Regions from separate parts of the Paenibacillus hunanensis genome, predicted to be linked through region 2. Evidence: a T-box and tRNA genes for the amino acid it is inferred to sense, from the RefSeq annotation. Region 2 holds a T-box; the other holds one or more tRNA genes.
The links. The T-box of region 2 lies ahead of trpS (tryptophan--tRNA ligase). A T-box ahead of a tRNA ligase gene usually reads a tRNA of that ligase, here a tRNA-Trp.
Positions count from the first base shown of each region.

Region 1: it encodes a tRNA-Trp, which carries the amino acid that the T-box ahead of trpS (tryptophan--tRNA ligase) is inferred to sense. The anticodon was not compared.

Region 1 covers NZ_CP139194.1:4,796,758-4,803,867, forward strand. The annotation lists gene SK066_RS19330 (LiaF transmembrane domain-containing protein) at 358-669, opposite strand; tRNA gene SK066_RS19335 (tRNA-Arg) at 1,103-1,176, opposite strand; tRNA gene SK066_RS19340 (tRNA-Cys) at 1,186-1,259, opposite strand; tRNA gene SK066_RS19345 (tRNA-Gly) at 1,274-1,348, opposite strand; tRNA gene SK066_RS19350 (tRNA-Gln) at 1,367-1,441, opposite strand; tRNA gene SK066_RS19355 (tRNA-His) at 1,448-1,520, opposite strand; tRNA gene SK066_RS19360 (tRNA-Trp) at 1,543-1,616, opposite strand; tRNA gene SK066_RS19365 (tRNA-Tyr) at 1,624-1,708, opposite strand; tRNA gene SK066_RS19370 (tRNA-Thr) at 1,729-1,804, opposite strand; tRNA gene SK066_RS19375 (tRNA-Phe) at 1,819-1,891, opposite strand; tRNA gene SK066_RS19380 (tRNA-Asp) at 1,971-2,046, opposite strand; tRNA gene SK066_RS19385 (tRNA-Met) at 2,054-2,127, opposite strand; tRNA gene SK066_RS19390 (tRNA-Val) at 2,147-2,222, opposite strand; tRNA gene SK066_RS19395 (tRNA-Glu) at 2,315-2,386, opposite strand; tRNA gene SK066_RS19400 (tRNA-Ser) at 2,407-2,498, opposite strand; tRNA gene SK066_RS19405 (tRNA-Asn) at 2,502-2,577, opposite strand; rRNA gene rrf (5S ribosomal RNA) at 2,616-2,732, opposite strand; rRNA gene SK066_RS19415 (23S ribosomal RNA) at 2,799-5,720, opposite strand; tRNA gene SK066_RS19420 (tRNA-Ala) at 5,870-5,945, opposite strand; tRNA gene SK066_RS19425 (tRNA-Ile) at 5,968-6,044, opposite strand; rRNA gene rrf (5S ribosomal RNA) at 6,073-6,189, opposite strand; rRNA gene SK066_RS19435 (16S ribosomal RNA) at 6,330-7,110, opposite strand, start outside.
Region 2 covers NZ_CP139194.1:1,252,851-1,259,960, reverse strand. The annotation lists gene SK066_RS04990 (ABC transporter substrate-binding protein) at 22-972, opposite strand; gene SK066_RS04985 (FecCD family ABC transporter permease) at 1,189-2,214, opposite strand; gene SK066_RS04980 (FecCD family ABC transporter permease) at 2,214-3,224, opposite strand; gene SK066_RS04975 (hypothetical protein) at 3,965-4,147, shown strand; gene trpS (tryptophan--tRNA ligase) at 4,195-5,184, opposite strand; T-box leader at 5,240-5,666, opposite strand; gene SK066_RS04965 (aldose 1-epimerase) at 5,816-6,793, shown strand.

The DNA of each region.
Region 1 (7,110 bases), 2.1 Mb from region 2:
TATAGTTCAGCACGCTAGATTGCACTTATTACTCATTTAATATGATTAGACCTGCTTTGAATCTAAATTCATACAATCGTTATTTTTTATAAGATATATACTGCATAAGCTATCTACTTCCCTGCTCATTTCCAGTTATTTTGATATTCAATATCGCTTATGATCTCATAAAGGACAGCCGGTTATTTTCCAGCCAGGCTCATCGGAAGATGGTGAAAATCTGGCTGTTCATTTTCTTATATCAAATACGCTGGAAGTGAATGAAAAGCATCAATGATCTATACAAAGTTGATTGTACAATTTGAAGATCATCTCACTATACTACTTTACTATGAATACGTTTAACATGTGTTGTGACTAATACGTTTGACGACGACTTTTCAGCATGTATACGCCTCCAGCTACGAGTGCGATTCCGATCATAGGTCCAATCAGAAACGATAGCTTGGAGAAAATAACGAGTGTACCGATGACTGCCAAAATCGTCCCCAGCACTTTACGTCCATTTTGAAGTGCATAATAGCCAAGCACGATCAGTGCGATAGGGAAGATCAGTCCGATCAAGTGGCTCATCAGACTATGTAGCATGGGAGAAAACTTACCAAACACCATCAAAATCCCAATAACAATCAATCCAACAGCTGCTACACTTTTACGATTGATATTCAAGGTCATTCACCTCCCTTAAATGGAATCTCAGTACAGCTCATTTACTGTAATTCGCTTTAAACGATTACTTGAAACCTTTGCTTGAACATTCTAAAGACTTTCTTTCATAGCTCTTGAGGTGCTTTCGCTTTTGGGATGCTGTAGCTTTTAGCGCGCTTTATTACAACCCGAGTTGCGTTATCATTACTATGATCATTGCTGTCTTTCATATTTACATCTTATAAAAATATCCGCCTCCATGAAATGGACTGCGGATGGTATTTTGACCTAGACCTTAGACGGGGACTGTTCTGGACTGCAACAGTAGGGAACCTTTAATATTAGCCAGCTCTTATGTAATGCACAGTACTATCTCTGTAGTAGAAAATAGCGATAAACAAAAAGACTCACCTTTTCTGAACATAATTCAGAGAAGATGAGTCTTTTTTATAAACGCGCCCTAAGAGATTCGAACTCCTGACCTTTTGATTCGTAGTCAAACGCTCTATCCAGCTGAGCTAAGGGCGCAAATAATACTGGAGGCGCCACCCAGATTCGAACTGGGGATAAAGCTTTTGCAGAGCTGTGCCTTACCACTTGGCTATGGCGCCGTATAAAATTAAAATGGAGCGGACGACGGGAATCGAACCCGCGACCCTCGCCTTGGCAAGGCGATGCTCTACCGCTGAGCCACGTCCGCTAACTGAATGAAAAGATATGGCAGGGGATATAGGATTCGAACCTATGCGTGACGGAGTCAAAGTCCGTTGCCTTACCGCTTGGCTAATCCCCTATAAAGGGCGATCGACGGGAATTGAACCCGCGAATGTCGGAGTCACAGTCCGATGCGTTAACCCCTTCGCCACGACCGCCATATAAATTGACAAAAAAAATTGGCAGGGGCAGCAGGAATTGAACCCACACTAACGGTTTTGGAGACCGCTGTTCTACCTTTAAACTATGCCCCTATAAAACTGGTGGAGGCTGATGGATTCGAACCACCGAACTCAGAGAGAACAGATTTACAGTCTGCTGCGTTTGGCCACTTCGCTAAGCCTCCATATGAAGAAAAAGAAAAAATGGTGCCGGCGAGAGGATTTGAACCCCCGACCTACTGATTACAAGTCAGTTGCTCTACCAACTGAGCTACACCGGCATATTTTGTAAAGATGGCTCGGGACGGAATCGAACCGCCGACACGAGGATTTTCAGTCCTCTGCTCTACCGACTGAGCTACCGAGCCGTAACTGATGTACTTCTATGTGTCGACTCTTTGTTACGATCCAAGATGACCGATAGTCAATACGAGCCTAAGATATAAATGGCGGAACCGACGGGATTTGAACCCGCGATCTCCTGCGTGACAGGCAGGCATGTTAACCCCTACACCACGGTTCCACTTTAATTGCGGGGACAGGATTTGAACCTGTGACCTTCGGGTTATGAGCCCGACGAGCTACCGGACTGCTCCACCCCGCGTCGTCAAATAAAGTCTATATGGTGGAGACTGACGGGATCGAACCGCCGACCCTCTGCTTGTAAGGCAGATGCTCTCCCAGCTGAGCTAAGTCTCCATGGGACACAAGATAGATTGTATCATTATTTCAAAGCCGATGTCAAATCGATCAATATGTACAATTCTTCTTGTAATTCTTATAAAAGAATATGACCCGTAGGGGATTCGAACCCCTGTTACCTCCGTGAAAGGGAGGTGTCTTAACCCCTTGACCAACGGGCCTTACTATAAAAGAAGCATTATGGCGGAGAGAGAGGGATTCGAACCCTCGAGACGCTTGTGACGCCTACACGATTTCCAATCGTGCTCCTTCGGCCAACTCGGACACCTCTCCATATGGCTCCCCGAACAGGACTCGAACCTGTGACAACTCGATTAACAGTCGAGTGCTCTACCAACTGAGCTATCAGGGAATATTGTCCGCTCTACAGAGCGGAAGGTCTTACTCTTCGCTTGGCGACGTCCTACTCTCCCAGGACCCTGCGGTCCAAGTACCATTGGCGCTGGAGGGCTTAACGGTCGTGTTCGGGATGGGTACGTGTGGAACCCCTCCGCCATCATCACCAAACGTTCTTGCTACAGGTTGATCACCTGAAAACTGAATCCGAAACGAATCATCGCGTGTTTAGAAAAATAGGATAAGCCCTCGACCGATTAGTATTGGTCAGCTCCATGCATTGCTGCACTTCCACCTCCAACCTATCTACCTCGTCGTCTTCAAGGGGTCTTACATATTGGGAAATCTCATCTTGAGGGGGGCTTCACGCTTAGATGCTTTCAGCGCTTATCCCTTCCGCACGTAGCTACCCAGCGATGCTCCTGGCGGAACAACTGGTACACCAGCGGTGCGTCCATCCCGGTCCTCTCGTACTAAGGACAGCTCCTCTCAAATTTCCTACGCCCACGACAGATAGGGACCGAACTGTCTCACGACGTTCTGAACCCAGCTCGCGTACCGCTTTAATGGGCGAACAGCCCAACCCTTGGGACCTACTTCAGCCCCAGGATGCGATGAGCCGACATCGAGGTGCCAAACCTCCCCGTCGATGTGGACTCTTGGGGGAGATAAGCCTGTTATCCCCAGGGTAGCTTTTATCCGTTGAGCGATGGCCCTTCCATGCGGTACCACCGGATCACTAAGCCCGACTTTCGTCCCTGCTCGACTTGTAGGTCTCGCAGTCAAGCTCCCTTTTGCCTTTGCACTCTTCGAATGATTTCCAACCATTCTGAGGGAACCTTAGGGCGCCTCCGTTACATTTTAGGAGGCGACCGCCCCAGTCAAACTGCCCACCTGACACGGTCCCCGTACCGGATCACGGTACCAGGTTAGAACTCAGATGCGATCAGGGTGGTATCCCAACGGCGCCTCCGAGGAAGCTTGCGCTCCCTCTTCCTAGGCTCCCACCTATCCTGTACAAATCGCACCCCAGTTCAATATCAAGCTGCAGTAAAGCTCCATGGGGTCTTTCCGTCTTGTCGCGGGTAACCTGCATCTTCACAGGTATTAAAATTTCACCGGATCTCTCGTTGAGACAGCGCCCAAATCGTTACGCCATTCGTGCGGGTCAGAATTTACCTGACAAGGAATTTCGCTACCTTAGGACCGTTATAGTTACGGCCGCCGTTTACTGGGGCTTCGGTTCATAGCTTCGCTTGCGCTAACCACTCCCCTTAACCTTCCAGCACCGGGCAGGCGTCAGCCCGTATACTTCGCCTTGCGGCTTCGCACAGACCTGTGTTTTTGCTAAACAGTCGCTTGGGCCTTTTCACTGCGGCCCCCTCGTGCTATTCACACTACCGGGGCACCCCTTCTCCCGAAGTTACGGGGTCATTTTGCCGAGTTCCTTAACGAGAGTTCTTCCGCGCGCCTTAGAATTCTCTTCTCACCTACCTGTGTCGGTTTACGGTACGGGCACCTGCTTCCTGGCTAGAGGCTTTTCTTGGCAGTGTGAGATCATGACCTTCGCTACTGTAATTTTCGCTCCCCATCACAGCCTGACCTTAAAGTGTGCGGATTTACCTACACACCAGTCTCACTGCTTAGACAGGCATCCATCAGCCTGCGTCACTACCCTCCTGCGTCACCCCGTTGCTCATAGCGGCTCTCGGTGGTACAGGAATTTCAACCTGTTGTCCGTCGACTACGCCTTTCGGCCTCGCCTTAGGTCCCGACTTACCCTGAGAGGACGAGCCTTCCTCAGGAACCCTTAGGTTTTCGGCGGATCAGATTCTCACTGATCTTTTCGTTACTCATACCGGCATTCTCACTTGAATTGTGTCCAGCACTCCTTACGGTATACCTTCAACCTCAATTCAACGCTCCCCTACCCCTGATGCAAGCATCAAGCCATAGCTTCGGTGGTGTGTTTAGCCCCGTTACATTTTCGGCGCAAAGTCACTCGACCAGTGAGCTATTACGCACTCTTTAAATGGTGGCTGCTTCTAAGCCAACATCCTGGTTGTCTGTGCAACTTCACATCCTTTCCCACTTAACACACACTTGGGGACCTTAGCTGATGGTCTGGGCTGTTTCCCTTTTGACAATGGACCTTAGCACCCACTGTCTGACTCCCGGAATAAAGTCTGCGGCATTCGGAGTTTGACTGAGCTTGGTAACCCTTGCGGGCCCCGCACCCAATCAGTGCTCTACCTCCGCGACTCATCTTCCGAGGCTAGCCCTAAAGCTATTTCGGGGAGAACCAGCTATCTCCGAGTTCGATTGGAATTTCTCCGCTACCCCCACCTCATCCCCGCACTTTTCAACGTGCGTGGGTTCGGACCTCCAGTACGTGTTACCGTACCTTCATCCTGGACAGGGGTAGATCACCCGGTTTCGGGTCTACGTCCACGTACTAAGTCGCCCTATTCAGACTCGCTTTCGCTGCGGCTCCGGCTTCTCACCTTAACCTTGCACGGGAACGTAACTCGCCGGTTCATTCTACAAAAGGCACGCCATCACCCATTAATCGGGCTCTGACTTTTTGTAAGCACACGGTTTCAGGTTCTATTTCACTCCCCTTCCGGGGTCCTTTTCACCTTTCCCTCACGGTACTGCTTCACTATCGGTCGCTAGGGAGTATTTAGCCTTACCAGATGGTCCTGGCAGATTCATACGGGGTTTCACGTGCCCCGCACTACTCGGGATCCGTCTCGGAGAGAACTTGATTTTAACTACAGGGCTTTCACCTTCTCTGGCGGGCCTTTCCAGACCTCTTCATCTACCAAACTCTTTTATCACTCCAAAGAGACGTCCCACAACCCCAAGAAGCAAGCTTCCTGGTTTAGGCTGTTCCGCGTTCGCTCGCCGCTACTGACGGAATCACTCTTGTTTTCTCTTCCTGAGGGTACTTAGATGTTTCAGTTCCCCTCGTCTGCCTCTCCACACCCTATGTATTCAGATGTGAGTAACTGGAGATGAATCCAGTCAGGTTTCCCCATTCGGACATCCCCGGATCAATGCTTGCTTACAGCTCCCCGAGGCCTTATCGTTGTTCGCCACGTCCTTCATCGGCTCCTAGCGCCTAGGCATCCACCGTGTGCTCTTACTAGCTTAACCTAGTTGGTGGTCTTCCATAATGGAAGAACCTATATCTTACATATTCATGACCGATCCTGTTTGCACAGTGTCAGTTAAGAACAGTTTCTAAAACGCGATGTTTCGTTTCGGTATCCAGTTTTCAAGGATCAACTTGTTTAAAGCATAAATGGTGGAGCCAAGCGGGATCGAACCGCTGACCTCCTGCTTGCAAGGCAGGCGCTCTCCCAGCTGAGCTATGGCCCCATATGGAGTATAAAGTTATAAATGGTGGGCCCTGGTGGACTCGAACCACCGACCTCACCCTTATCAGAGGTGCGCTCTAACCAACTGAGCTAAGGGCCCACAATATGAAGATGTGTTGAGATGCATCGCTTGGCGGCGTCCTACTCTCCCAGGACCCTGCGGTCCAAGTACCATTGGCGCTGGAGGGCTTAACGGTCGTGTTCGGGATGGGTACGTGTGGAACCCCTCCGCCATCACCACCAAACGATGATGCCATCTCGGCGAGAGTTGAGTCTCTCAAAACTGAACAACGAGGTGAGTGTCGGTCAATCTAGTGACCCGCGTCTAGTTACCTAAACGACTTAGATTTGAATGTTTCCGCTCTCCGGAAACGATTCTCCATAGAAAGGAGGTGATCCAGCCGCACCTTCCGATACGGCTACCTTGTTACGACTTCACCCCAATCATCTACCCCACCTTCGGCGGCTGGCTCCTTGCGGTTACCCCACCGACTTCGGGTGTTGCAAACTCTCGTGGTGTGACGGGCGGTGTGTACAAGACCCGGGAACGTATTCACCGCGGCATGCTGATCCGCGATTACTAGCAATTCCGACTTCATGCAGGCGAGTTGCAGCCTGCAATCCGAACTGAGATCGGCTTTTAAGGATTGGCTCCACCTCGCGGCTTTGCTTCCCGTTGTACCGACCATTGTAGTACGTGTGTAGCCCAGGTCATAAGGGGCATGATGATTTGACGTCATCCCCACCTTCCTCCGGTTTGTCACCGGCAGTCTGCTTAGAGTGCCCACCATGATGTGCTGGCAACTAAGCATAAGGGTTGCGCTCGTTGCGGGACTTAACCCAACATCTCACGACACGAGCTGACGACAACCATGCACCACCTGTCTTGAATGTTCCGAAGAAAAGGCACATCTCTGCACCGGTCATTCAGATGTCAAGACCTGGTAAGGTTCTTCGCGTTGCTTCGAATTAAACCACATACTCCACTGCTTGTGCGGGTCCCCGTCAATTCCTTTGAGTTTCAGTCTTGCGACCGTACTCCCCAGGCGGAATGCTTAATGTGTTAACTTCGGCACCAAGGGTATCGAAACCCCTAACACCTAGCATTCATCGTTTACGGCGTGGACTACCAGGGTATCTAATCCTGTTTGCTCCCCACGCTTTCG
Region 2 (7,110 bases):
TCTATTATAGAAAGCATTTATTTATTTGGAAAATAGCTGCTGTGCATCATCCAGCGCCATGCTGTGACCGAGGGAAGAATAATCCAGCCACTTCTGACCATCCAGCACGTAGACATGCTTCGCTTTTACAGCCTTCAAATTCGTCCAGACTGGATTTTGCTCCAGCTCGTCAAAGGTTGCTTTAGCCTGCTTGCCCTTGCTGATAATCACGAAGATCGCATCAGCATCGTAATCGGGCAACACTTCTTTGGAAATAACCGCAAATGGCTCTGTTGCCGGGATTTGCTTCACACCTTCTGGCGCTTGCAGCTTCAGATCATTGTACAGAATGGGACCAAGTGGACGACCTGTACTCATCACACGCAGTTCTTTTGCCGTAGCACGGATTGCCATGACTTTAGCATTATCGCCTAGCTTCTTATGAATAAGCTGGCTTACTTCGTCAGCTTTCGCTGTATATTGCTTAATAAATTCATCTGCTTTGCTCTCCAGACCGACATGGCTCGCAACCTGCTGGAGCTGCTCCTGCCATGTGCCCTCATCCATATCGATCACAATCGTTGGTGCAATCGCTTCGAATTTGGCGAGGTCTTTGCCAGACTGCGATTTATCGATATAGATCACATCAGGCTGTAGTGCAAGCAGTGCTTCCATATCTGGATCAGTTACTGCACCCAGCTTGGTCGTGCCTTGCAAACGATCTGCTACATGCGGCAGGAAGTCCTTCACATCGCCGCCAATGACCGAGCCTGCTGGCTGAATGCCCAGCGCGAGCAGGTTGTTCGTAATATGAATGGACATAGACGCGATACGAGCGTCTGATGTATGCGTGATCGTACCATTTTCTACTTTAACCTTAGTACTGGTCTGACCTTCCGCAGCAGTTGTACCTGCTCCACCTGATTGACCGCAAGCAGCCAGCAGCACAACTAGCAGCCCCAGTATAATGACTGTATTCCATCGTTTAAACATCGTTCTACTCCTTCTCAAGCACACTATCCAGTGTTGCTTCTATATTATCTAGTGTTCATGATTAACATGTTAATCATTAGGATTACAGTGTTCACATCGCCATCATGGATCAATTAGACCCCATTATTAGCGGCTCAAATTCATCTCTACGGTGTATTAGGCATGATGACGTTGTATTAGGCATGATGACGTTGTATTATGCGCGATGCTCTTCATTCAAAAACGGCTTTTCAGCAGCAAATACAAAAAGTATGGCCCACCAATCGCCGAAACTACGACCCCGGCTGGAATAAAGTTGGGCTGAAAAATCGAGCGTCCAATCGTATCTGCACCGAGTAAAATAACTAGCCCTAATAGCGCTGCTGCTGGTAAAAAATACTGATGCTTCGCACCCGTCAAACGGCGAGCGATATGTGGTGCTGCCAGCCCAATAAATCCGATCGAGCCGACCATCGCGACACTGGCGCAGGATAACGCAACAGCCAGCAGCATGAGCTCGATGCGACTCCGATTCACATACCCACCTACACCAAGCGCCAGCTCATCGCCAAGCGCGAAAAGATCAAGCTTGGGCGAACGCCAGTAGACCCATGGGACGAGCAGTACGATCCACGGCAACAACGCCCACACATGCAGCCAATCTCTCGCCCATACACTTCCTGCCAGCCAGGTTGCGGTAAAGGTGTACGTGTCCTCATCCAATCGTAGCGAGAGCAGCAGTGTGATCGCGCTGATTCCTGCCGCAATGGCGATCCCGACTAGAATAAGCCGAATCGGCAGCAAGCCTCGTCGACGATCATAGGCGAGCAGGAAAATGATCGTTGCTGTCACGACTCCACCGACAAAGGTAAACACAGGAATCCAGATCGCAGAAGAGCCCTCTAATGTACGAAAAAACGAAACGTACACGATTAGCCCCAAGCCAGCTCCTGCATGGATACCAAGCACACCCGGATCAGCCAGCGAATTGCGTGAGGTTCCCTGTAGCACTGCTCCTGCCACACCAATCCCGATCCCTGCCAGCATTGTGATCAAAATACGCGGTAACCGATAATCGAACAGGATAAGCTGCTCCTGCCTTGTCCCCATGCCAAACAGTGTATACAGTACGCGCAGCGGTGATAACCGAATCGTGCCGGTATTCAAGCTAATCAGCATTACGATCACCGCGACGACAAGGAGCAACAGACTGACGAGCCAGGCGCGACGAATTTTTCCCGCCTGCACACGATGAATATCCATCATAGCTCCCTCCCTTCACGGCGTGCGAGCACCAGGAAAAACGGCACGCCCACAATCGCTACCATCGCTCCAATAGCAAATTCACGCGGCGGCTGCACCATGCGTGAAGCTAAATCTGCCCAGACGAGCAATATCGCTCCAAGCAGCGCGGAAAAGGGAATAACGACGCGGTAATCCACGCCAACCAGACGCCTTGCCATATGCGGCACAACAAGTCCGATAAAGCTGATCGCCCCTGCCGCTGACACCGATACGCCTGCTAAAATCACGACAGCTGTCATCGCCAGCACCTTAATCAGACGCACGCGCACACCCAGATTCACCGCTGACTCTTCTCCAAGTGATAAAAAGGTGATCGGTCTACCCAGCGTAATCGTCCACAGAATCGTTAGGAGAATAATCGGTGCCAGCAGCTTGAGCTGATTCCAACCAATTCCGCCAACTCCACCTGCATACCAGAACGCGAGATCCTGACTCAAATCATAGTAAAGCGCCACGCCTGTACTGAGTGAATGCAGCATTGCCGCAATAATCGCTCCGGCTACCGTTAGCTTCATCGAGCTAAGACCACCTGGCGTTGCAGCACCCAGCACTACGATGAGTAATGTGGCTAGCGCTGCACCGACAAACGACAATGTCATCAAACCGGTATACGACAGTGCTGGCAAAAAGGCAAAGCTTAATGCTACCACGAGCGATGAGCCTGCATTGATGCCTAGAATACCGGTATCTGCCATCGGGTTGCGTGTCACGCCCTGCATGATCGCGCCAGCTACAGCAAATGCCATCCCTGTTAGTACCGCTCCGAGCACACGAGGCAAGCGCAGATTATAGATGATCTGATCCGCTGTTGAGGCTGCATCATAATGAAATACCGCCGACCAGACTGCCGGCAATGTCAATTCCTTCGCTCCATACGAAACAGCAAAAAAGACAGACAGCAGCAGTCCGGCAGTCGCGGCGACAAACCAGCCTGTTAACTTTAGTGTTCGATTGTATCTATGCACCAAATGCTGCCGCTTCCTTTCTGCTTATGATTGATAATCATTATCATTGCAATGTAGTCATTATACTTCATTTGATGGGTTTGTATACAGTGTGATTGTAGGGTGCTGGGAGCAGGGTCCACTCCGGCAAGGAATAAGGGGACGGACTCGGGTGGAGCCGCGGGAATCTTTTGGAATGGGAAGGAATGAAGATTCCCGCCCCTCCAAAGGAGTCCTTTCCCCTTATTTCCTTGCCTGCGTTCCGTGCTGCTTGCAGCAAAAGTTAAATACACACGTAGCCAACTGGGGTGGTATTAAAGGTATTAAAGGTATTAAAGGCATGAAGTGCATTAAAAGCATTCAGTGCCTTCAGTGCTTTGAGTGCATTAATAGTACCAAAATGCTAATGACGTCAAAATGCCAGCTGTGCTTATGTATTGATTACTTTCACTTATACAACTGCTTACTTTAAAAACTCAACGAATATAGCCTATACATTCATACTCTCGGCTTGACCGTCTAAACGATGTCGGGCACAATAGAAATAGGAGTGATGTTTTACGCTTACATCGCTCCTGTGGTGAATCTTTGTCATTCATATAGTAGGAAAAAGAAGTGCATGATGCTAGTCCACTATATTCGTGCATGATTTTGCTTAATGAACGTTTTGTTAATGAATCTATCCATTCTAAACGATACGAACAGTGGCAGGGCGGGTAAGGCTTGCCCTGCTGGCTGTTTCGATTCAGGAGGTCCCGATTTCGATGAGTAAAATGCTGTCCGCCTGGTTTGCTGTTTCATCTATTGTATTGTTGCTGTTGTGTGCGATCGCGATCTCGTATTCTGCATGGCTCGCTATTTTGCTTGGTGTGCTAGGTGTAGCGAATATTGGCTGGGGCTTTGTAATCAAGGCTCGCCAGAATCGTCGTCAAGGCAACACCGTCTAACTCTACTTTTTTGCCAGGGAAATCAGCTTGCTTCAAAATTACTTTGCTTAAAATGAAGCAGGCAGGAAGCCCATACGTTGTTTGACCTCCGCCAGTATGTTCTCCGCTTTGGCTTGTGCGTTTTGTGCGCCCTGGCGGAGGATGTCGCGGACTTCACCGGATTTGCGAATATCGTGGTAACGCTGTTGCATTGGCTCCAGACCAGCGACAACGACTTCTGCCAGCTCCTTTTTGAATCCTCCGTACATCTGACCTTCGAATTTGCTTGCCACCTCGGCGAGCGTCATTCCTGAGAATTGTGAATAGATCGTCATCAGGTTGCTCACTTCCGGCTTGTTCGCTGGATCGTATTGTACTTCACGACCGGAATCGGTTGTCGCACGGCTGATTTTTTTGCGAATCACATCCGGTGGGTCGAGCAGTGCGATATAGCTGCCTGTGTTCGGATTACTTTTGCTCATTTTTTTCGTGCCATCATCCAGCGACATAATACGTGCGCCCACTTCAGGGATAAATGGATCCGGCTGTGTAAAATAGTCGCCAAAACGGTGATTAAAGCGGGCTGCCAGATCGCGTGTCAGCTCCAGATGCTGCTTCTGATCATCGCCTACCGGCACGAGATCGGCATTGTAGAGCAGGATGTCTGCTGCCATCAGCGCAGGATACACGAACAGACCGGCACCAACATTTTCTTTACCTGCGGATTTATCCTTGAACTGTGTCATACGCTCCAGCTCGCCCATCGATGCGAGTGTCGTCATAATCCATCCCAGCTCTGCGTGCTGTGGTACATGGGATTGCAGGAAAATGTTCGCCTTGCTTGGATCAAGACCCGCAGCAAGATACAGAGCAGCGACCGATTCAGACGCTTCACGCAACGCTTCTGGCTCCTGTGCTACCGTGATCGCGTGCAGATCGACCACCATAAAGTAGCAGTTGTATTCGTTTTGCAGCTGGACAAAGTTTTTGATCGCTCCGATGTAGTTGCCAATTGTGAGCAAGCCACTCGGTTGAATGCCAGATAGTACGGTTTTCATCGTGTTTTCCTCCTGATTTAGATACTAAAATTGAACGCAAAAAAGGCCACACCCTAAAAGGGACGTGTGACCGTGGTACCACCCTTATTCATTAGACCACTGGCGCTTACGCTACCTCGTTCCACTGCCTTCATGCCCTCTCTTCTCTGTGTGAACCTACAGAACAGCCTGATCTCTACAAGCTACCCTGTCCTCTAACAGATCGATAAGCATCAGTCAGCCATTCTACTACTAGCTTCACACCGTATAGCTATAAGGCTACATGGCGGTATACGCCGCAATAGACCGGACGATTCGTCTAATCTCTGGTTCCCGTTAACGGCGGGTTGCCGGCCTGCATACTATGGACATTTTCTACCAAATATCCGTTTCTGCTCAGCACTCCAGAGTCCATTCAGCACAGCGTCTTCACCGGTTCGCATCAACCACCGGCTTTCTGTAAAAGGCTGTCCATGCCTACTACTCTCTGTCATCGTGTTAAGATATACTTTCGCTTCAAACTTGAGCCTATCTTAATGCCAAACCAGATGAATGTCAAATGCGAAATCGCCATTTTCAGTGAATATCTGGTATGATAAATATTAATATATTGTACTGCATTTGTGCTGGATAATCAGGAAGGAGCAACGCAATGACAGTTAGCAAAGGAACCTGGAATGGATATGAAACCTATATTTTGAAAAGCAAGCAGCTCGAAGTCACACTGCTACCAAAGCTGGGCAATAACGTAATCGGGATTCGGGATTTGCAGGAAAATCGCGATATCCTGCGCCGCCCGGAAGAGAGCGACAAGGACTTCTATATGCAAAAGCCATACCACTTCGGTATGCCGATGTTGATGCCGCCAGGACGTATCCGGCGTGGTCATTTTGAATATGATGGTGTCGAATACCAGTTTGACCAAAATACGGCTAACGACAACCATATTCACGGCTTACACCGCAACCAGTCATGGCGTGTCGCCGATATTGATGAAAATGAAACGGGCTGCCAGATTGTAACCGAGCTGCTGACAGCAGATGATGCGAACTGGATGCGTCAGTATCCTACACCGCTCAAGCTCGAAATGAGCTTACAGCTTCAAGGCACTTCACTGATGCAACGTCTAAAAATCACCAATCTGGGCGAGCATGCTGCACCGTTTGGCTTTGGCCTACATACGTGGTTCCTGCTCGATGGCGAGCCTTCGCGCTGGACATTGAAGATTCCAGTCAGTGATCAGCTCGTGCAGGACGAGGAGCAGATTCCGACAGGCGAGGTCATCCCTCTTCATGAATGGGAAGAGCTGAATACCGGTATGAACATGGCTCATCGGAATTGGGATAATCTGCTGCGTATCGGTGACAAGCGCCCTGTTAGCGCTGAGCTGCGACGCGATGATGGCTACGGTCTGCGTTATTCCGCTGATCCAGATTATTTTAAATACTGGGTGCTCTATACAAAGGGTGAGAGTGACCAATTCCTGTGCATCGAGCCGTATACCTGCTTGCCAGATGCACCTAACTCGACGCATCCACGCGAATTTACCGGCTTGATTGAGCTGGAGCCAGGTGTTCCGGTAGAGCTGAGCTTACAGCTTGATGTGATTGAAAAGTACACTATGCTGTAAAACTTTAATCACAACTGTTGAAGTGAACGATATTCTTATACAAGTGAACGATATGCTGAATCAAAGGATTTGAGCTACAGGATGTTCCACTAAAATAATAGTATATTGCACCACATATTCATATGATTTATCTACATGATTAAAGCTGGATCACTCGAACTTACATGCTTTATGATTCTATGCTTTACGATCTGTTGCGTTAAAATGAACATTTGATCTTGCCCTCCTTCGTTATCTTAAAAGGGGGGCTTTGTTGTATAGGTAGACCGCTCGACATCCTCCGAGCAAGCACTATATCATCACTGTCATATGCAAGA